DNA from 4 places in the Cohnella massiliensis genome. Region 1 is predicted to be linked to each of the others. Evidence: riboswitches for the same ligand, from Rfam matches in the RefSeq annotation. Region 1 holds a riboswitch; each other region holds the start of a gene.
What was found. Region 1 has a riboswitch for cyclic di-GMP ahead of B7E11_RS06665 (transglutaminase-like domain-containing protein). Riboswitches for the same ligand answer to the same signal wherever they lie in the genome.

Region 1 (5,302 bases):
AGCGACTCATTTAGGCCCGCCATCCGCGTACAACCGCTTCCAGTTGGGTCAAATTTACTCATCCCCACCGCCGCGCACGCCGTCGTCCCAGTTGAGTCGTAGCGACTCATTTAGGCCCGCCATCCGCGCACAGCCGATTTCAGTTGGGTTAAATTTACTCATCTCACCCCACCGCCGCGCACGCCGTCGCCCCAGTTGAGTCGTAGCGACTCATTTAGGCCCGCATCCGCGCACAACCGTTTCCAGTTGGGTCAAATTTACTCATCTCGCCCCACCGCCGCGCACGCCGTCGTCCCAGTTGAGTCGTAGCGACTCATTTAGGCCCGCCATCCGCGTACAACCGCTTCCAGTTGGGTTAAATTTGCTCATCTCACCCCACCGCCGCGCACGCCGTCGTCCCAGTTGAGTCGTAGCGACTCATTTAGGCCCGCCGTCCGCGCACAGCCGCTTCCGGTTGGGTTAAATTTACTCATCTCACCCCACCGCCGCGCACGCCGTCGCCCCAGTTGAGTCGTAGCGACTCATTTAGGCCCGCCGTCCGCGCACAGCCGCTTCCAGTTGGGTTAAATTTGCTCATCTCACCCCACCGCCGCGCGCTGACGATCAAGCAGACGTTTTCCCCATACCGGCGTATTTTTATCGAAAATTGATGCTTAAGCCACTGGTCTTTTGTCGGACCGGGCCGATCTGACATGTCGTTTAGTACAGTTTTTGTACAGATCCTCCTGCTACTCTGTTATGGTGCTGTTCGTTAGCAACATGTGCGGAGAAAAAGATAGATGGACGAAATCAATGAATCGGGAGGCAGCTGTGAAAAGATTTTTGAAAACGATGGTCAACTTGCGCTTGTTGGCCGTGTTGCTTGTCGTTGCGTATGGAGCTTTCTCGGGCGTGGGGGCGGCAGCGGCCGCGTCGGTTCCGCCGCTCGACGCGGCCTCTGAGTCGGCCAAGCCGGACGTCATTCCGGAACTGCCGGAAGCGGCGTCGTATGTCGCCGGCTCGGACAAAACGGGCGAAGTGGTCGAGATTGCCGAGGAGGAAGTGCCGCTCGGAACCGTCGAAACGGAGGCGAAGCCGGACGTCATTCCGGAACTGCCGGAAGCGGCGTCGTATGTCGCCGGCTCGGACGAAACGGGCGAAGTGATCGAGGTGGCCGAGGAGGAAGTACCGCTTGGAACCGTCGAAATGGCGGCGAAGCCGGACGTCATTCCGGAACTGCCGGAAGCGGCGTCGTATGTCGCCGGCTCGGACGAAACGGGCGAAGTGATCGAGGTGGCCGAGGAGGAAGTGCCGCTCGGAACCGTCGATCACGGCGTTGATGCCGCGAAGACGATCGAAGAGGACGAGGCGCCGCTTGGCACGCTGCCGCAGACCGGCGAGTCCGGTCCGCTTCCGTTTTACCTGTTCGGATCGGCGCTTGCCGTTTTCGGCGTTTGCCTGCTGCGCAAAAAACGCGTAAACTGACCGTATGAACGCGGGCCTGTCCGGCCTGAATGCGTCGCTGCATTCACGCTTCTCCACGGCCCAGGAGGGATAACGACATGAAAAAGCTGTACTTGCTTTTCATCCTGGCGGGCGTTTTTCTGATCTGCTACCCGCATCTGAACGAGTGGGTTCAGGACCGGAAGCAGGCGCAGTTGCTGGCTGCCGCGGAGCGGGAGCTGGCCGAAGCCGACGATCGGCTGTCGTCTTCCGTATCTACGCTAAAGAACGGCTTGGCGAAAGTGAACGCGCTATTGGAACAAAGCGCGCAGGAAGAAGAACCGGAGGAGCACGACCCGTTTGCCGCGTACGCGGAGGACGAACGGCCGCTCGCCATCCTGACGATCGACAAAATCGACGTCAAGCTGCCGGTGCTCGAAGGGGCCACCAAGCAGAACATGAAGCACGCCGCGGCGCACATGACAGAGACGGCCGCGCTGGGAGAGGTCGGCAATGCCGCCGTCGCCGCGCATAGAGCCAGAACGAAGGGCCGCTTGTTCAACCGGCTCGACGAAGTGGAAATCGGCGACAAGATCGACGTCAAGACAAGCGAGGGCAGCTACAGCTACACGGTTTACGAAATCAAAATCGTGGAGCCGACGGAGCTTTCCGTGCTGGAGCCGAACGGAACGGACCGCATTTTGACGCTCATTACGTGCGATCCGCTCGTCAACCCCACGCATCGTCTGATCGTTCACGCCAAAATAACCGATTCCGCCGCGACGGCGGATTAAAAACTGCTTTTCTATTTCGACAAATAATGGTATAATTTTTATGTAAAAGCTTATCACGATAACGGCAAACCTGTCGAAAGGCAGGGACGCAAAGCTACAGGGCCTTCCTCCGAGCGAGATGGCAGCCAGTTGCCGAACGACATGGCTTTTTTTGTTTTTTCGAAGCCTCTGAAAACTTTACCGATAATGGCATACCTGTCGAAAGGCAGGGACGCAAAGCCATAGGGCCTTCCTCCAAGCGAGATGGCAGCCTGGCCGCCGAAGGGAGTTTTACGAATGCGCAAGCTCGCGTTCGCGACCGCCGCGATCGTTATATTGTTTACCATGTTGTTTGGCGCCGCAGCCTACGCCGCGAACGAAACCGGCGCGGACTGGCTGGACACGACAAAGCTGGATACCGGGGCGGTCGGCGTGCGCTATGCAGTCAAAGCCGACGTCAAAACGAAGGCCATGATCGTCAAGGACACCGGAAAATATACCTATACGCTCAGAGCGGACAAGCCTGTCGAATGGTTCCCTCTGCAGTTGGGCAACGGCGACTACACGGTGACGATTCTGGAAAACGTCAGCGGCAATCAGTACAAAGTCGTGGACAAGGCAACGCTGACGCTCGCTTTGCAGGACGGCACGGCCGTTTATTTGAACCAGGTACAGAACATCGATTGGACGCCGAACAGCATCGCCGTTCAAAAGGCGAAGGAACTGACGCAGAACAAAAAGACGGACGCCGAAAAGGTGGCCGCCGTTTACCGATACGTAATCGACAACGTCAAGTACGACAAAGAGCTCGCGGCCGCAGCCACGCCGGATTACCTGCCGCAAATCGACCGCACGTTCGCCAGCAACAAGGATATCTGCTACGGCTACGCCGCCTTGACGGCCGGCATGCTGCGCGCGCTCGATATCCCGACGAAGCTGGTGACGGGCAAAACGACGTACGTAACCGAGTACCATGCCTGGAATCAAGTGTTTCTGGACGGCCAATGGGTGACGATCGATACGACGGTCGACGCCGGACTCAAAGCCGGCAAGCAAGATTTCCAAATGATCAAGGATGCCGCTCTCTATACGGCGGACAAGGTGTACTAAAGCCTTGGAATTTGCAAAAAAAGCCCAGGAAGCTCCGAGCCGCAGCGCGGTTTTCGGGGCTTTTTTTCAGATCGAAATCGAGCGTTCAGTTTCTGTACAGTTCAAACGGCTATACTTGAATGAGCGATATTCGGGGCCGGCAATGGGTCGTTCGTCCCGAAATTTCAGGCAACGAAACGAAAGAGGTAAGGATATGTTTGCTTTTGGAGGAAATTCAATCGTAACGGTAATGATCGTCTACGCGCTCGCAGCCGTGAATTTATATGCCTGCCTGAGCTTCGCGGGCAAGATCGGGCTTTCGAAAGGGGAAAAAGGGCGGCTCGCCGCGGTTCAGGCGGCGGTGACCGTCGTTTTCGGCATCGGGACGGATTTTTTCTCGGAAATGATCGACGTTTCCCGGACGTTTCCGTTTCTTTTCGCTTTAACTTCGGTTCTGGTGGCGCTGATCGCCGTCGTCACGGCCGTGCTGATGGCCAGCTGGATCATGGACGAAAAAAGCCTGAACCTGCGCCAATGCATGGCGGGGACGACGCTGCTGGCCGCAGGGTTGTCGTCGATGCATTACAACGGCTTGGCCGCCCCTTGGCTTATGGAGGTCTACGATCCCAATCTCATCGCGATCGTCGCGATTACGGCCGTCGTCGCCATCGCAGGGGTCAGCTGCATTTTTCCCAGGCTTGCCAAAGGGGCGATCGCCGCAGCCATTTTAGGTTATATGATGGTGCCCGCCGCGCTGAACGTCAGCCATTTCATGGCGGCATTGGTTCTGGTGTGGCTGCTTTCGCTGCTGGGCATGTACGTGCTGCAAAGAACGCGAGATTCGAAAACGGCAGACGCCGGAGAAAATGCCTATAAATCGTTGTACGAGAACAGCCGGGACGGAATCGTTCTGATCGACAGCCAGTATAAAATCGTCGGATTGAACGCTTCGGCCGCTTCCATCACGGGCATGGAAAGCCGGCAATTGCGAGGCAAGCCGCTTTCCTCCGTGCTTGACCGCGTGCCGCCGGAAGTCCGGCGGAAAACGAAAAAGCTGTTTTTGCTTTCGTTGCGCGCTCCCGAACAGCGTCCTTGCGAGATGCCGTTTCTCGACGCCAAAGGACAGCGGCGCGAGCTTCAGGTGACGCGAATTCCCGTTCGGGTCGAACTGGACGGGGAGGAGGTGCGAAGCTTTATCGTCATCAAGGATATTACGAGCGAAAAACGGGCGGTCGAGCAGATTCGTTACCTGGCCTATCACGACGAGCTGACGAAGCTGCCGAACCGGAGAATGTTCAACAAAACGTTGGAAGAGGAAATTCGATCGAGCCGGGAAACGGGCAAGCCGTTCGGCGTCATGATCGTCGATATGGACGGGTTCAAAAAAATAAACGACGCGTTCGGCCATACGCAAGGCGATCTTTTTCTGAGACAGGCGACGGAACGAATCCAGGGCTGCCTAAGCGGAAGCCAGGCCATGCTCGCCCGCATAGGCGGGGACGAATTCGCCGTAATCTGCCGGGGAGAGCGGCTTGGGGAGGAAATGGCAGACCTGGCCGACCGGATCGTCCAGGCCATGCATCGGCATCGCCGTTTTTCCGCAGGACGGGGACACCGCCGCGCAGTTGATGGACCATGCCGACGCCGCCATGTATGACGTCAAGAAGAAGGGCAAAAACGGCTTTCAAATGTACAAAAGCGACCGCACGCCGCCGTTTCCGGAAGCCTCGTTGGACGTCTGACCCGGAAGCGGGCGGCGCGCGGCTTGATTTAGGCGTCGGCCGGATATCCCGCCCTGGACGTCTCGCCGACCTCCGCAAGCTCGCCGGCGGCGGCGAGCTTGTCGACCGCCAGAACGAACATGGCGTGCGACCAGGTGAGGGGGACGATCCATGCCGGAGCCCCGCTGGCTTTGTCAACCTGTTCGGGCAGCAGGCCGGTTTCGGTGCGGTGATCGATCGCCCAGCGCAGCAGCTTGCGCGCCTCCTCGTATTGTCCGATCTCGGTCCGGTAGTGGG
Region 2 (5,302 bases), on a different contig from region 1:
CGCGTCCACGCTCGGTTGCGACTAGGTCTGATTGTGAAATTGAATTATATTCTTGCCGATATTTTCGCCGATTGCAGTTATGAGCAATAAGCATACATCGCCTTCACCCTCTTTCTCACCTGGCAACACCGTGTGAGAAATTAAGTGGGCTATGATGTATGGCGCTGCCCTTGTTTCGTTCAGCTCCTTGGCATCCGATATTTAGCCGACAACTGCATGAACAATATAAAAAAGCGCCGTAATTCCTTCCGCTGGGCATCAGGGAAAGAAACGACGCTTGATAAAAGTGAGTAATCACACATATTTATCGTTGCTACCATGGCACTGTCTGTCCACATTATCAACATAACATGAAACAAGTGCATATGGCGTGCATAGTTAGTGCAAAAAAAGGCAAAACCAGTGCAGCGTTCGGCATGTTCGATGCGACACCGGCACTCCGATCCTCAAAGTTGAGTACGGGGGACAAATCTATGTGCAATGCGTCTTCTGAATTCATTCAATCTGCTTGAGACGACTCCAAATCCAGCAAAAACGCCCGATCTTTGATTTTCATGTAGATTTTGCGTAAAATTCGCTTCCGATGATAAAAGTACGCGCGGCGGGAAAGCGCCAGGCGACTTATGGCATCTGAGGATGCAAGATTATCAATATATCTCAAACGAACAAATAAGCCTTCTTCCGAGGTGAGCGCCGTAAGAGCGTAGTCGATCAGACTAATTCTGGATAGCAACAATGGGATTTCATGTTCAGTGATCTGTATGCGTCGAATGACCGTTCGCAATACCGTTTCCTGTTTTCTACCTCTGCTATGAGCCGCAACCATATGCAGGGTGCGCGTCAATTCTGGGATGTGAGTGAGTTCGGATTGAACATACTTCAATCTCGCTTTCCAGTCTTTATAGGACTTCAGCCATGATTCAACTTTCTGATAAGGAATGGGTACTTGGTCTGCGACATCACAAAGTCCTCCTTGTGATACATGCTTTCTTATCGTTTTCGGCCAGTTACATTTTTCACTCTCCATTTCCATCGTCATCTACCCTTCATCTCGAGATTCGCAGATGTTGACAAGGTACGATATTCACAACCTTTATTCCTCTTTTTATGACTCTCACCTCCGGTCGTATTCTCCTAAAAATCTCCATTTACACCCTCCATTTTACCTATAAAATGCTTAAATATGGAGGGTGATTTTTTCATCACACGATCAGTTCATAAAATGTCGAATGAACACAAAATGACTCGAATCAGTGTGAATCGCTAACACGTGATTCGGTCTTGCCGATTGTACAGGCCTCTTCGTTTCGCTTTTTCGGCTGCTTCATGAATGGAGCTAGCATTGAATTTTCGAATGATGTTACGAACGTGCGATTTCATGGTGTTCTCTGTGACGCCTAACAACTCTCTAATTACCGGCTGTTTATAGCCCCACCCGATCAACTGCAAGATCTCTTTTTCAGTGGGCGTCAATATACGATGTAATTCTTTCCGCTTATCAAGACCAATTTCATTACGGATTATGGATGCAACATCGGCATGAAGGGAAGATTGTCCCCGATAGGCTTCCCTTACGGCGTTTGCGACATCCGCATAGTTGATCTTGGTAATGTAATTGATCGCCCCGGCCAGCATAGTTTCCACAATGATTTCAGACTCATAGAGGCAGGTCAAGATAATGATTGGCATCGATTTAATTTTCAGAACTTCGGAAATTGTATAGAGTCCATCTTGTTGCGATGAATGTAATACCAGATCAAGAATCATGACGTCTAAATCCAATTGCTCACACGCTCGAATGGCCGATTCCTTATTTGTTGCAATATGAAATATATTCATATCAGGCTCTGCATTGATCAGCTCCGCCATCCGTTGTTGCCAAATGGGGTCGCTGTCCACCAGCAAAACTTGTATCTTCCCTTCTTTCCAACGCACGACTTCATCAATTTCTACGGCATAACTTGCACGCTCCTCCATCTTTTCATCACCTCGTTGATTGTTCTGAAAGCGCAAAAAAAAAAGACACGTACCCTCGAAAGGCCGTGCCTTTTAACTGACAGCAATAGAGAGGGTAACCCGGCGATCATTGCACGAAGGCAGAAGACCCGTGGCTTTGCGTCCCAGTCTTTCGAACTGGTTTGCCTTTTTCCTGTTTCGCTTTATCGATATATCGGGACAACTGATCAGATAGTCATGCATGCCCGTTAGGAATGAAATCCAATCACTGCTGGTCAATCCTGCCATTACCGCATTCAGTTGCCTCTCTTTCGTACCGAATCGAGCCTATGGCAGGATTAACTTTATAGCTTACTAAGGTCGGGATGGACGGCATCGTCGGCGTCCGTAGAGAGCGAGAGTTCTTCCCATTTGGCCAGTTCTGCGAGCTTCAATTCGTCGGCCTGCCGGATCATATTCACTGCATCGCTGCCCAAAGGGAGCCATTGCGGCGGCTCTTCCATGTCGGCCACTTTGAGGATAACGTTCGCAGCTTTCTTGGGGTCTCCAATGGGGAGTCTCCCTGTCCTGGCAGCATCGTTGAATATATTCAATAATATCCCGACCGTCTCTTTATACGGCTCACCAGGTGGAATGATCTTCATCGAGGACCCTGCCCAGTCGGTACGGAAGCCACCGGGTTCAATCAAGGTAACTTTCACCCCAAAAGGCTTTGTTTCGGCGGCAAGCACACCGGAAAACCCTTCGACGCCATGTTTGGCGGCCGTGTATGCGGCGAGTCCCGGCCCTGCCGGACGGCGTCCGCCGATGGTGGAGAACTGGATGAATCGTCCGCTCATTTGCTTCCGAAAGACCGGTATCGCTACGCGGCTGACATTGATGACGCCAAACAGATTCGTCTCGATTTGGGCGCGAAACTGGTCCGACGGTGTTTCCTCAATCGATCCAAGGTCGGCGTATCCGGCGTTGTTCACGACAACGTCAATTCGACCGAACTTCTCTACTCCACAAGCAATGGCCTGTTTGGCTTCGTTTTCATCGGTAACATCCAGGCGAACGGCATAGGCGCGTCCTTCGCTTGCAGATACAAGATCGTCTAGTGTTTCCGGATTTCGCGCCGTTGCCACTACCAGATCGCCCCGCTCAAGCGCAGCTTCTGCAATGGCGCGACCAAATCCGCGCGAGGCTCCCGTAATAAACCATACTTTTGCAGGCATGTATTTCTCCCTCCTTATTGAATGAACGTTTAATAAATTACTCCCTTATTAAATCACACAGCAGATTTGGTTGTCAAATGAACGTTTATTCAAGTATAATGGTCACATGATAAAAAGAGATCCCGAATCGAAAAAACGACAACTCCTTGAAGCCGCCTTAAAGGAATTCGCCGCTCACGGTCTGGCCGGAAGCCGGGTCGATCAAATTGCCGAGCGCGCCGGGTGCAGCGCAGGGCTGGTATACACCTATTTTGGCAGTAAGGACGAATTGTTCGACGCCGTGCTACATTTTATCGTTAACGAGACTGTAACCAATATTCCCATTATTCCAGAAGACTTGCCCGAGTATGCAGGAAAGCTGTTCGATGCGAGCGAGCAGCATCCTGAAGTCGCTCGCGTGATCATGTGGCACCGACTCGAGCGAGGCGGGACCGACCAACTCATCCCTGGGAGCATCGATGCCGCCCGGCATAAAATCGACGTCATTCGAGCCGCTCAAGAGGACGGAAGGCTTTCATCCCGATTTGATGCTGAACAATTGATGATACTCGTTCAAAGCATCGCTGCTTTGTGGTCGTCCCAACCTCCTGAAATCGCAGAACTGGTGGCCGCGAAATCGGATCATGCACGTCGACGCGCAACGGTGGTTGAGGCTGTTAGACAATTGATTTCCAAATCCGGAGAGTCTACAACATAAAGGGGCAGGTACGACGAAGATGGTAAGCCCTGTTCTCTCTAGTTTGTACGTCCATGCATGACCCGTTCTACTACAAAAATCATGAAAATCAACTACACGATATTGAAAGACTGAACCAGCGAATGATCACTCGTCGGTCGCTTCTTGAATACTTTATTTTTTTCGATCATTCATTGCAACTGTTTTAATCCTGCATCATTTACAAACAAGATCGATTTGCCCTTGAATCATTGAATCAAGGAGTCCAAAGCGGGTACCGCTTCAGAAATGCAAATATCCTTCCGTTTAAGGATACATTCCCCCTGAACAAGAAGAAGCGTAGCCAGTGGTTGATTTGCTAACGTTTTTCATCCCTGTTTATACCTTCGGAAACGATGACCGCATTTGTTGGAACAGTCTCATGAATCGATTGCTCATCGACTTCAAAAGAAAGGGCAGACCAAACTGAGTAAAATCATGTTAGGTCTGGCCCTTGATGTTTGTTGATCTATTCTTGCTCCCGAACTTCCAGCATTCTGAGCAGCATGACGACCGCTTCCGCCCGTGTTGCCGCATCGTTCGGAAAGAAATGGTTGCCGCCGCCCGCCGCTGACGATACCAAGCTTGCGGATCGCTTCCGCCGCGCCTTTCGCCCATGTCGGAATGTCTTCGTTATCGGCGAAGCCGGTTTGTTGTTAAATCCTGCATTTGATATATTCCCTCTGAACAAGAAGAAGCCGCAGCCAGTGGTTGATCTGCTAACGTTTTTCATCCCCTGTTTAAACCTTCGGAAACGATGATCGCATTTGTTGGATCAGTCTTCATGAATGGATTGCTCATGACTTCAAAAGGAAGGGCAGACCAAACTGAGTAATATCATGTTAGGTCTGGCCCTTGATGTTTTCTAAGCTATTCTTGCCCCCGAGCTTCCAACATTCTGAGCAGCATAACGACCGCTTCCGCCCGTGTTGCCGTGTCGTTCGGAACGAACTTGTTGCCGCCGCGGCCGCTGACGATGCCAAGTTTGCGGATCGCTTCTACCGCGCTCTTAGCCCAGTTCGGAATGTCTTCATTATCTGCGAAGCCGGTTTGAGCATTTGCGTCAAGAGGCGCCTTCAGCGCATTGGCGATTATCGACGCCATCTCCGCGCGGGTGATTGGCGCATCCGGCCGGAAGCTGCCGTATCCGTTCACGATTCCCGCTTGCACGGCGAGAGCGACCTCGCGTTTTGCCCAGGCACCGATCTTTGTCTGATCTATGAAGTGAAGGGCCTCACCTATTCCGTCCAGCTTCAATGCGCCAACCAGCATCACCGTAAATTCGGCGCGGTTTACCGGATTTTCCGGCCTGAACGTTCCATCCGGATAACCTGCAACGATTCCATCGAATACGGCCTGCTTGACACTCTCTTCCGCCCAGTGGCCGGCCATATCGCTGAAGACAATCCCGGGC
Region 3 (5,302 bases), on a different contig from region 1:
AGGAAATTCAACAATTAAAGCAACAGAAAGGATGATGAGTGATGAGTTGCTGCGGTAATCACAGCGATCACAGCAATCATTCGGATCATGGTCATAACCGCAAGGCTCACAACTGGATGATGATCCTATGCTGCGTGCTTCCGATTATTTTGGCTGCCGCCTTGCTCCTAAGCGGCAGAGCATCGGGGCCAACCGGGAATGGCATGCTCTTCTTGCTGATTCTGATCTGTCCGTTGTCTCATTTGGTGATTATGCCTTTCATGATGCGCAGGAATCATCCACATAGATAATGGGGTCTAAACCCCCTTATTTCCAGAACCTTCGCCGAGAAGGTTCTTTTTTTCGATATCTAGATGGATAGCGTGAAAATGGTGCACACATTCGCATATTCGTCGGAATAGGCTGATGTGGAGGTGTTTTTATGGTTTATCATACGCCAGATACGACACGTATTGCGCTTTCGGATCCGGAGGCGCTGTCCATTGCAGTTTCTCAAATGATCTATCCCAGCAGGACGGTAAGTTGGCGCGCAAATTCAGTTATTTTAGTCAGCGGTGACGATTTTCGTACGATCGTGCCAGCTGTGTCGCTTATTCACTTTCCGATTAATGCTCCTATTTTGTTTGTCAATCACGGAACGCTGTCGGAGCTGGTATGGAATGAAATCAACCGGTTGCAGCCTGCCGGCAAGAATGTGCCTCACGTTATTTTAATCGGCGAATTCAACCCATCGGCTATCCAACAACTCCATGGCAGAGGTTATACTACTTTGCATTTTCATCATTCTGACCCTGTTGTGCAGTCAATCCATATTGCAGAGTGGCGGAAGCGTTTATTGCCGGATACCATGCCGGAGATGGTAACGAAAAACACATTTTTAATATCCGTTGAAGAGTCGGTAGAAGCATTGCCGGCATACGGATTTGCGGCGCATATGGGAACTCCTTTCTTGTACACCTATAAGGATTCTTTACCCGAATGGACCGCCAGGTTTTTGACGAACGAAGCAACGAGAAACGTCTCGATAATAGGATCAACAAACACGGTGTCTGCCGAAGTCGAAGAAGCCTGCCGCAAAATCGTACAAGGACACGTGGAACGTTTCGGAGGAGAATCACCGGAAGATATTGCGGTGAACTTTTCAAGAACAAAAAGCGAAGCAACGGGAATGGGATGGGGACGCAACGAAATAATGAAAGGTGATGCCTTTACGTTCTTCCCGGCCTTCTGGAAGTATGGCATGATCACGGCCCCGCTGTCTCATATGGGCAAACATACGCCGCAGCTCCCCCTAACAGGTACGGTATTGCCCAAGGTCTATCTTGATTACCTGCAATATCTGCGGCCAATGGCGGCCCATCCGATGCCCCCTTTTATGCATGCTTTTATTTTGGGCGATTTTCATCAGATTCCGTTCAGTACCCAAGTGGAAATCGAGAAGAACATCATGTTCATGGAGTTTCAACAAGGTACTGATTTGCAAGGCATGACTCACAACTAAGAAATTCACTTATAACTCAAATTTACTTCATGTGCCACCCAAATTTAAATGCTGTCATACAGCAGTAATAAGTCGTCGAATTATTGTCAGATAATCGACTAAGGATAATGACCGTGAAGATTGGGCCTATATATCCATTTTCTGTTACCATTTATGACAGATTTGCAGTATAATAGAATCATCTCATCTCTGCACATCGTGCTCGCGTATGAAATCTGATGCGTAAAAAGGAGGGGAGCAAAGCACACATCCGCTTGATTGTCCAAATGAATAGGAAGCTGTAGGAAGGAAAAATGGCAAACCCGCTCGAAAGACGGGGACGCAAAGCCACGGGTCTGCGGCCGCAAGGCTATGATCGCCGGGTTACCCTAAAAAGACAGGCTTCTTGGGAAAGGCACGGTTAGGGTACGTGTCTTTTTTTGTCGTTTGGGAACGGTTGGAATCAAGCCACGGCGTCGAAGAAGCCGGGAATAGGAAAACCTCGCCAAGGGAGGGATCTGATGTGGTTATGCTGGTCCTATCATTATGGTCGGTGACGGCAATTCTGCTGTTTTCCCAACCGAGAAGCGAGCAGAATCGCTGGGCTGGCGGAGTCGCTTTTTTCTCCGTATTCGGGGAGTTGTCTGCCGCAGTGGATGAGAAGATCATTCCCTTAGCCGCGTCCTTGGCATACGATCCGATCACTGACGGGTTGGAGTGGGTAAAGGGATGGCTTTGCTTCTTGGCCATGTACATGCCGCCTTATCTGCTCTTGATGTTCGGTTTGAGCTATACGGGTTGGTTTCAACGGCGGAGGAGATGGAAACGATGCGTAATCGCTGTTGCCTTTACACCGGTCCTGGCCATGTTTTTTCTGTCTTCGGCAGGTTCCCGACTTGAAGACGATGTGCATCCGATGCCGTTCTGGGCCGCGCTCTATTACATGACGGCAGCCGCGGTATGTCTGAGGCTGGTTTATCGTGAAGCGGACGAGAGGATCCGTCAGCAACACCGTTTGGTCTGTTGGATAATCGTACCGGCAACCAGTTCCGTGCTGTTATTCGACTTCATTCTGCCCTTGCTCCGATTCCATCCGATCATCAACGCAAACCGTGCCGTTATCACCGCGGCTTGCATTTGCTTTTACGCGTTTTCCGTCCGCTATGGCATATTGGGCGTTCGACTGCGATTGGAGAAATATCCGGATTCCCCGGATCTGCACGGGAAGACGCCTGCTATATTCATGTTCTATCATGCCTTCAAAAGCGAGCTCGGAAAAATGCAGGTGGCGGCGAGGCGCATATTTTTTCTTGTCCAACGGACCAAACAACAGGAGCTTTACCGGGATGCATCGCATCTGATCGATGCGACGGAGCGGATGATGGCCATCGCCGTCCGTTTTCGTCATCCTTCACAGCAACTGGTTCTGTATGAGCAATCTTGCGTTTTATCCGAACTCGTTGAAAACACGTTGTGCAGATTGGCTTGGGAATTCCGCAACAAAAAACTTGCTGTTCGGAAAGAACTGGATGAATCGATTGTCTTGTATTGCGACCCGGCACACTTGCAGGAGGTATTGAGAAACCTATTCTTCAATGCCATCGAAGCGATGTCCGAAGGAGGGAGTTTGACAATATCGTCGAGTCTGTCGCCGGAAACGATGGACATCATCGTTCGTGATACCGGTTGCGGCATTGCGCCGGAATCGATGCCGCATATTTTCGAGCCCCGTTTCACCACCAAATCGAACGAAGCGAACGACGGAATGGGATTGTTCTACAGCCATGAAGTGATGCGGCAACATCAGGGATCGATCGAGGTGCAGAGTCAAACCGGAACCGGCACGACATGTACGCTCCATTTTCCCATCCAACGGGTCTTCCGCCATTCGTCGCCATGGAACCGATGGGAGGAATACGATGAACAAGATCAAAGTTTTGTTGGTGGAAGACGATCCGGTGTGGAACGAATATATATCGGAAACGGTGAACCGGGAACCGGATTTGTTTTTGGTCGGAACGGCCCGATCGAAAGTGGGTGCGATCCGCATTGCCGGCATGCTGGACATTGATGTGGTGCTGCTGGATGTGGTGCTGGACGGGAACGCCGCCGACGGGCTCGATGCGGCGCTCGAAATCGTCTCCATCAGCAGGGCGAAAGTGATCATGCTTACGGTGATGGATCAAGCCGAGATCATTTCCGAGGCGTTTGGCAACGGAGCTTTCAATTATATTGTCAAGACGGCGATCGAGGATATTCCGGAGGCCGTTCGAGCCGCATATGCCGGCCGATCCTCCATCCATGCTTCCGCCGCGGGCGCGCTTCGGTCTGAATTTGTCCGGATGAAAAGAAACGAATTGCGGCAAAGCTTAACGCGAACGGAATTCGAAGTTCTTCGTTTCATGCACGATGGACATACCCGTTCCGCAATCGGGGATCGTCTGCATATTACCGAAAGCACCGTCAAAAAACATGTGAACCAGGTGATCCGGAAATTAAAGGTTCATACCGGCAAGGAAGCCGCCAGAAAAGCGAAAATGAAAGGAATATTGTAGGATGTTCTTTTGCTCCGGAACAGGAAGCCGACAATAGCACTTTCGCCCAAAACCGGGTGGGGTGCTATTGTCATTTATATGGAAATCATCTGATCGTACTGTACCAGCGGCGCAGGTATCCAAGTCGATGCTTGCCCGGAAAGTGTCGTATCCGTTGATGTGCTGCACGTTTCATCGTTCCCCTGCAATTTTCTCCTCCATAAGATACTCCTTAAATCCAACTCTCCTGTTCTTTTCACTATCAATTTTCCGGGTCTATACCCCGAGGGGGTTCCAGAAAAAATAGAACCTTTTCCCGAAAGGTTCTATAAAAAGATCGACCTGACGCTATGGAGAAAGCGGAGATACAATCGGACTAAAGAGCGCGCTCATTCATGAAAATGAAAGGAGCGAAACTTATCGTGGATTTTGATTCGATTATGATTGGTGCTTCGGTAAAGGAGACTCCATCCGGCGTATCGACGTGCAAAGTACACATTCGCCCGCTTCAACATCCCCAACCGGGAAAACGGAAATTGCCTCTTGCTTACTATGCCCAATTAATGCGTCACGACTGGCATGTCAGAGTGCATCGGCGTTTGCGGCAGCGGGGGTGGGGCTGGTGATGTCCCGTGTTCCTTATGAACAAGTGGAAGGCTGGCTGCTCGCTCTGCCCGAATGGAAATCCCGGCTGGCTGAGATGAAAGAGCAATTAAAGCACATTCCGGGATTGGCGAAAAAATTCGAACAGGTTGCCATTTACGGAAAAGGGCACAAAAATGAAGCCATCTTGCACGAAGTGATCCGGCGATTGCAGTTGCGGGAGACGGAAATTCCGCTGCTGGAACTGAAAATCCAGGTGCTGGAAGGCGCGATCCGATCGCTTCAACCGGAAGAACGGCAATTCGTCTCGGACCGGTACGGACATCGTCTCCCCAATGCAGACGCCATGGAAAAGCTGGGCGTATCATCGAAAACGTATTATGACAAACGCAAACGAATATTGGAACGGATCTATTGCTTTGTGGGCGGAGACGATTCCATTTTGGGGTTGCACGATGAACCTTTATGGGAACAGCAATAGCAATCGCTTGATATGTGTTTCCCGATGCGACGCCATTGCCACTCGACTACCACTCGACTACCACTTGAAGTAAAATAAATTACCGGTTCAGGTATGACGACAAGGAAACAAAAACCTGCTAATCTGGTACTGTAGAAAAATGTGAGACAGGCCGTCCGGCACTCCGGAATCGCCTGTCATTTTTATTTGCGAAAGTATCGCGGA
Region 4 (5,302 bases), on a different contig from region 1:
TCGTTACGTTTCGCTCAGCCTGCTCGATCGTATAGCCTTCCGGAGCTTCCAGCTCCTTCAAAATATAATCGTCGTACAGCAGCTTCGTAAACAGGATTTTGCCGTCGGCATCCGTCGTTTTGACGATCGCCGCCCGCTTGCCCGCCGCATCGTAAAGTGCGAACTTCGCTCCCGAAAGCGGCTTCGCCGGATCGTCCTGATCGACCTTCGTCACTTCCAGGCTGCCCGTGACGCCGCCGCCCGAACCGGAGCCGGAGGAAGTGCGGACAATGATCTCTTCCGTCGTTTCCCTGAGCTCGGTCTTCAGCTGATCTCCTTCGAGCGCCACCTTATTTTGCACGGTTTCTTTATCTCCGGCGGTAATAAACGATTGGTATTCCAAAATATAGGCCGTGGAGATGTCTTCCGCGAACCTCAATTCAAACGTCTCTTGATCTCCGTCAAGCCTGGAGATGGTCAACGCATAGTCCTTCCCTTTCGTCAACTCTTCGGCTTTGACCGCATCGCCGTTTGCGCCGATTTCGGTAGCGTACAGGCGGAACGAATCCTCGATCAAAACCTGATTCGCGCTTGGATAGTCGATGATTCTGGCGTTGGAAATATGCGACTGGCCTTCATTGATACGAATCGACCAATCGATTTTGCTTCCGTTTTGTCCGCCGCTTTTCGTCACATATTCGCCGCCGTGGGGAACCGTCACGCTGGCATTCCATGTCGCCGTTTTATCGCTGCCATTCCACAGCTCGGCAGTATTATCGATATTTTTGACAATCAACGTACCCTGCAGCGATGTTTTGAACTCTATCCAGTAGGCGGATGAGATCGGGCGGGTAAAATGAATGGACAGCCGGTTGCCGTTCGCTTCGGACGGTTCCGTCACCTCGTACAGGTTAGCCGGTACTTCAACGTCCTTGGCAACGCCATTGCGTCCTCCCGTCAGTTTCATCTCATACACCTTGACCGAATCCGGAACAAGCTTCTGATTCTGTTTCAGAACATCCGTTACGATTGCATCGGCAATCGGATCGAGATTGTAGTTCAACTTGATGTTCCACGTAATTTCCTTTTCGACCGGATTGTAGCTGCCGTCTTTGCCGCCGTTATTTTTCGTATATTCGTCAGCGGAAAAACTTGCGCTCCGTTCGATCGGTCCTTTCTCCACGCCGTTTTCAAGCCACGTCATCGAAGCTTTGTTGATAAAATTCCCATTCTTGTTCTTCAGCCAGCCGATGTTAAACTTCGTTTCATACTCGATCGTATACGTGGTGTCGATGGTTTTGGCGAACTTGATGACAAAGCCGGCGCGCACTTGATCGTATTCCACTTTATAATCGCTCGATGGAACGGTTTTCCCGTCGGCTTTTACGATCACCGAATTCGGAACGAATTCGAGACCGTTATTCGGGAACGTATCCGTAATTACCACGTTGTCCATGCTGTATTTGCTTCCGTCCGGCTTTTTATCGCCGTTGACCGTAATTTGCCACTTCGCCGTTTTATCGGCGAAATTGACATTCGAGACGCCTTTCGCCAACGCGCGGCTTGTTGGGCCGGGGTTGTCGCTTCTTTGGACGATTCGCCCGAAACGACTTTATTTTTGACCTGCTGGCCTTCGGCGCTCAATCGATCGACCGGCTTCGTTTGGTAAACGATCGTATACGGCGAATCGATATCCTGGTTGAACTGAAGTTTGAACCCGTTCGTGCCCGTCGCTTCGGCCATATAATCATCCGCAGAAAGCAAATCTTTGGCATTCGTCGAATTCCCTTTATACACCTTCAGCGAATCGGCAATCCACGTATGAATCGAATTGAATTCATCCGTGATGACCGCTTGGTCTTTCGGAATCTGTTTTTCGTTGAAGTTGTATTTCACCGTCCAAGTGACGATTCCGGTATCTTTATCTTCGCGATACGATTTGGTCAAAAATTCTCCGCGATCCACCGTTACCGATGCGGTCGCTTTCGCTTCTTCCCTGTCATCGCCGGACAGAACGGCGGTATTTTCAAACTTCACCTTGCCCGACGGCCCGTCGGTCAGCTTCGTCGAGAAACGAATCTCATACGCCTTGCCGATCGTCTCATCCGCGAACGCAAGCTCAAGTTTGGCGCCGTTATTCGTAGCGACCGTAACCTTGCTGTCCTCTACCTTGTCGCCAAGGAGCGTCGATCCGTCTCCGTTCACTTGCAAGTGATAAACCTCGACAGAACCGTCGATAAGCTCCAGACCCTCTGGCATTGCATCGGTGACGACCGCATGTTTGATTTTGTCAAGCGTCGTATTGATCTTGACGGTCCAGTTTATCTGATTTTTGCCGACCGCATTTCCTTGCTTTTCGATCAGCTTTCCGCCCTGCGGCTTCAGGCGAACGATTACGGTCTGCTCGCCGCTTCTTACGGGAATGGCGATTATGATTTCCGTGCTGCCTTTAATGAGTTCCTTCCTGAATTCCGTGCGAATTTCCAGCTTGCCGCTTACGTTGGAATGGTTCTCCACGTAATCGTTGAAGGTCATGACGACCTTTCCGTTCCGATCGACCGTAAATCGGCCTACCTCGCCTTGATCGGAAACGAGCGGTTCGTTAATGTCGGTAAAAATTTCAAACTGCGTCGGCAGCTCGAAGGTAAACGTATCCCCGGCCTTGTAGCCGTGTCCGTTCGGAAGCTCCCATTCGTAGCTGAGATTGACAGCTGCGCCGATATCCAAACTGCTGTCCGGATGATACACGGCATCGATCACGGAACCGTTCGTATCGGTTAACACAACTTTTGTTAAAATATTATCCGAATGAACGACTGGCGATGTCGGGTTATAGACGCTATACGTCACACCATATACGGATTCCTGCACGCTTGCCGCAGCATGGGTCGTCCAGGCCGATGCGCCAAGCAGCGTTTGGAACAGGAGCAACAGGGCCACAGCGAATGCACTTGCTTTTTTCTTCATAGTCTCTCCCTCGTCCTCTTCATCACCCTCATACTATTGGTTCCGATCTTGCCTTTCCGTGCGCAAATCGCACCATGCACCCATCGGACGGTACCGATAAGGGACCATCGAGCTCATCACCTCCGCCATTTCCTATTGGCGCGACTCCTTGCGCTTGATAGTTTTTCAGAACCAAATGGGCTTTCGCCATTGTAGCACCAGAAACTGTACATTTTCTAAACAAATCCAAATAAGCCTTGGACTAGAGTCCAAAGCTTGATTTCCTGCAAGATTAAATTTGAAATAACAGCAAGTCCAAAAAAACAAAAAAAGCGTCTTCGTTCGGTAGCTGGCTGCCATTGACATCACGTCATGAAGGCCCTATAGCTTTGCGTCCTTGCCTTTCGACAAGTTTGCCGTTATCGTGAGTAGCTTTGTGAACTTATCATATCAAAAATCCAGGCTTCTATCAAGTAAAAAATCCCATTCTTTATTTCCGCCAAAACGTCGGACAGTCCGCCTTATCCAAAATATTGAATTCAATGAATTTCTCAAGCAGAGAGAAATCAACCGGACTCCCCCACGGAATACGGACCAACTCGTTGGTGTGATCGTAGCCGGACTGGACAATTTCATCCGAAAAATGCTGCATCCCTGCCCGTTCGGGGGCGACGGCCAAATGACGTTTGGAAACGCTGAAGCCAATAATAAAGGTGTCGTGATCGGTAAACATAGGCTGATTCCACGCCAGTTTGGGCGCTAAATTCGGAAATTTTTTCGTTACCCAAGCCAAAACCTCTTCCGTTCGGGCCCGATGTTCCGGATTATCGATGCGCGCTAAATATTTTGCGAAAACTTCCATGTCGTTCCCTCCTTCTTTTGATTCCTCACTCGTCCTTCATTTTATTCAATTTCAATTCCTTTAGCAAAAGATCGAGACGAGCAATGATTCGTTCTTGATTTTCAATTTGTTTTTTATGCAGCATATAGGTGCTGCCACTTCATAAATGGTTCTTAAACTCTTGCGGCGTCATCCCGTACTGGGATTTGAACAGTTTAATAAAATACTGCGGTTTCTGATAGCCGACTTCGTGCGCAATTTGACTGATTTTCAAATCCTTGTGCTTCAACAATTGTACCGCTTTTTCCATTCGCAGGCGAAGGACGTAGTTGGAGAAGTTCTCTCCGGCCTCCTGCTTGAATAAGTTGGATACGTATACGGGATGCAGGTGGACATGATCGGCTACCGCTTGAAGGGTGATCTCCTTTATATTCCCTTGGATGAATCGGCGAATCCGTTGCATCAAGTCGGAACGTATATTGTCCGAATAGTTGTCGCTGTACGCTTTGATTTGTACATAGCTGCCGAAAGCCCATTCCTTCAAAGGTTCCACGCTCCAGCTTGCATCGATTTTCAGCATCTTCTCGATGTCTCTGCCAAATACATCAAAAATCCGTTTGCCTTTTTTGTGCAAATAATAGGAGTATGCTTGCAGCAACGCAACATAGATTTCAACCCCGTATTCGCGGGCGCCGCCGCCTGCTCCTTCGAGCTCGTCGAATATCCGGCTCAGCTTGTTCTCGAATGCCGTCCACTGCTCGATTTCGATTAACTCCATTAACGTTTGGGAACGGTAAAGCTCCGTAAACGGCCGAATGTCGAACGCTTCTTTCTTTTGCGTTACTTGAAAAAAACTTTCCGTCTGGTAGCCGATATAATCGGTATAGATCGATAATGCGGAGTGGTACATGGACAGGATGTCTTTTGGAAACTCCCCCCAATTGCTTTGGACAATGGACACTTTCGATTTTAAATATAATTTGATTTGATGCTGGGAGAGCCGGGCCAGGTCCTCAATTATAACGGCGGAGCGATCGGGATCCGATTGTTCGATTTGTTTCGATTGTACCAGGAAAATCAAATAATCGTACGAATCTTTGCAATAGATCACATGAAATTGACTCGAAAATACTTCTTCTACAATGTTAAACATGGCATATTCGATCAACGAGAGGCTGTACAGATCCGTATTCGAGTTATCCTCCTCCACTCTCATGCATAAGAGGATGGCTTCCCTTTCGGCTTGAATGGGCAGCTCGACCAGCTGGATCTTGTCCTTCAAAACGGATAGGGGGTAATTTTTGCCGGACAGCAAATCGAACAAGAACATCTCTCTTAATTTGGGCAAGCTTTCTTTGAACCGGTAATAAAATTTTTGCTGATTCAGGAGCGCATTTCCTTCTTCCGTAATCTTGTTTATAATATGGCGAAGCGTTTTTTCCAAGTCCTCGTTCGATACCGGCTTCAGTAAATAATCGCATACTTGCTGCTGGATGGCTTCCTTCGCATATTGAAATTCATCATATCCGGTTAAAA

Region 2: it holds a riboswitch for cyclic di-GMP, as region 1 does, so the genes downstream of both, B7E11_RS13300 (response regulator transcription factor) here and B7E11_RS06665 (transglutaminase-like domain-containing protein) in region 1, are expected to answer to the same signal.
Region 3: it holds a riboswitch for cyclic di-GMP, as region 1 does, so the genes downstream of both, B7E11_RS30380 (sensor histidine kinase) here and B7E11_RS06665 (transglutaminase-like domain-containing protein) in region 1, are expected to answer to the same signal.
Region 4: it holds a riboswitch for cyclic di-GMP, as region 1 does, so the genes downstream of both, B7E11_RS30440 (collagen binding domain-containing protein) here and B7E11_RS06665 (transglutaminase-like domain-containing protein) in region 1, are expected to answer to the same signal.

Annotation. Positions count from the first base shown of each region.
Region 1 is NZ_LT821257.1:21,293-26,594, reverse strand. It holds gene B7E11_RS06675 (LPXTG cell wall anchor domain-containing protein) at 811-1,464, shown strand; gene B7E11_RS06670 (class D sortase) at 1,542-2,216, shown strand; cyclic di-GMP riboswitch class I at 2,270-2,353, shown strand; cyclic di-GMP riboswitch class I at 2,395-2,479, shown strand; gene B7E11_RS06665 (transglutaminase-like domain-containing protein) at 2,493-3,305, shown strand; partial or broken gene B7E11_RS06660 (diguanylate cyclase domain-containing protein) at 3,271-5,026, shown strand; gene B7E11_RS06655 (glycoside hydrolase family 15 protein) at 5,055-5,302, opposite strand, start outside.
Region 2 is NZ_LT821258.1:825,969-831,270, forward strand. It holds gene B7E11_RS13295 (hypothetical protein) at 500-1,039, opposite strand; gene B7E11_RS13300 (response regulator transcription factor) at 1,264-1,977, opposite strand; cyclic di-GMP riboswitch class I at 2,068-2,153, opposite strand; gene B7E11_RS13305 (SDR family NAD(P)-dependent oxidoreductase) at 2,301-3,173, opposite strand; gene B7E11_RS13310 (TetR/AcrR family transcriptional regulator) at 3,244-3,870, shown strand; gene B7E11_RS13315 (InlB B-repeat-containing protein) at 4,759-5,302, opposite strand, start outside.
Region 3 is NZ_LT821259.1:1,149,181-1,154,482, forward strand. It holds gene B7E11_RS19105 (DUF2933 domain-containing protein) at 1-35, shown strand, start outside; gene B7E11_RS19110 (hypothetical protein) at 422-1,501, shown strand; cyclic di-GMP riboswitch class I at 1,787-1,872, shown strand; gene B7E11_RS30380 (sensor histidine kinase) at 2,010-3,551, shown strand; gene B7E11_RS19120 (LuxR C-terminal-related transcriptional regulator) at 3,439-4,035, shown strand; gene B7E11_RS19125 (hypothetical protein) at 4,640-5,098, shown strand.
Region 4 is NZ_LT821259.1:1,971,943-1,977,244, reverse strand. It holds gene B7E11_RS30445 (LPXTG cell wall anchor domain-containing protein) at 1-1,435, opposite strand, end outside; gene B7E11_RS30440 (collagen binding domain-containing protein) at 1,420-2,946, opposite strand; cyclic di-GMP riboswitch class I at 3,267-3,353, opposite strand; gene B7E11_RS22950 (iron chaperone) at 3,416-3,787, opposite strand; gene B7E11_RS22945 (response regulator transcription factor) at 3,927-5,302, opposite strand, start outside.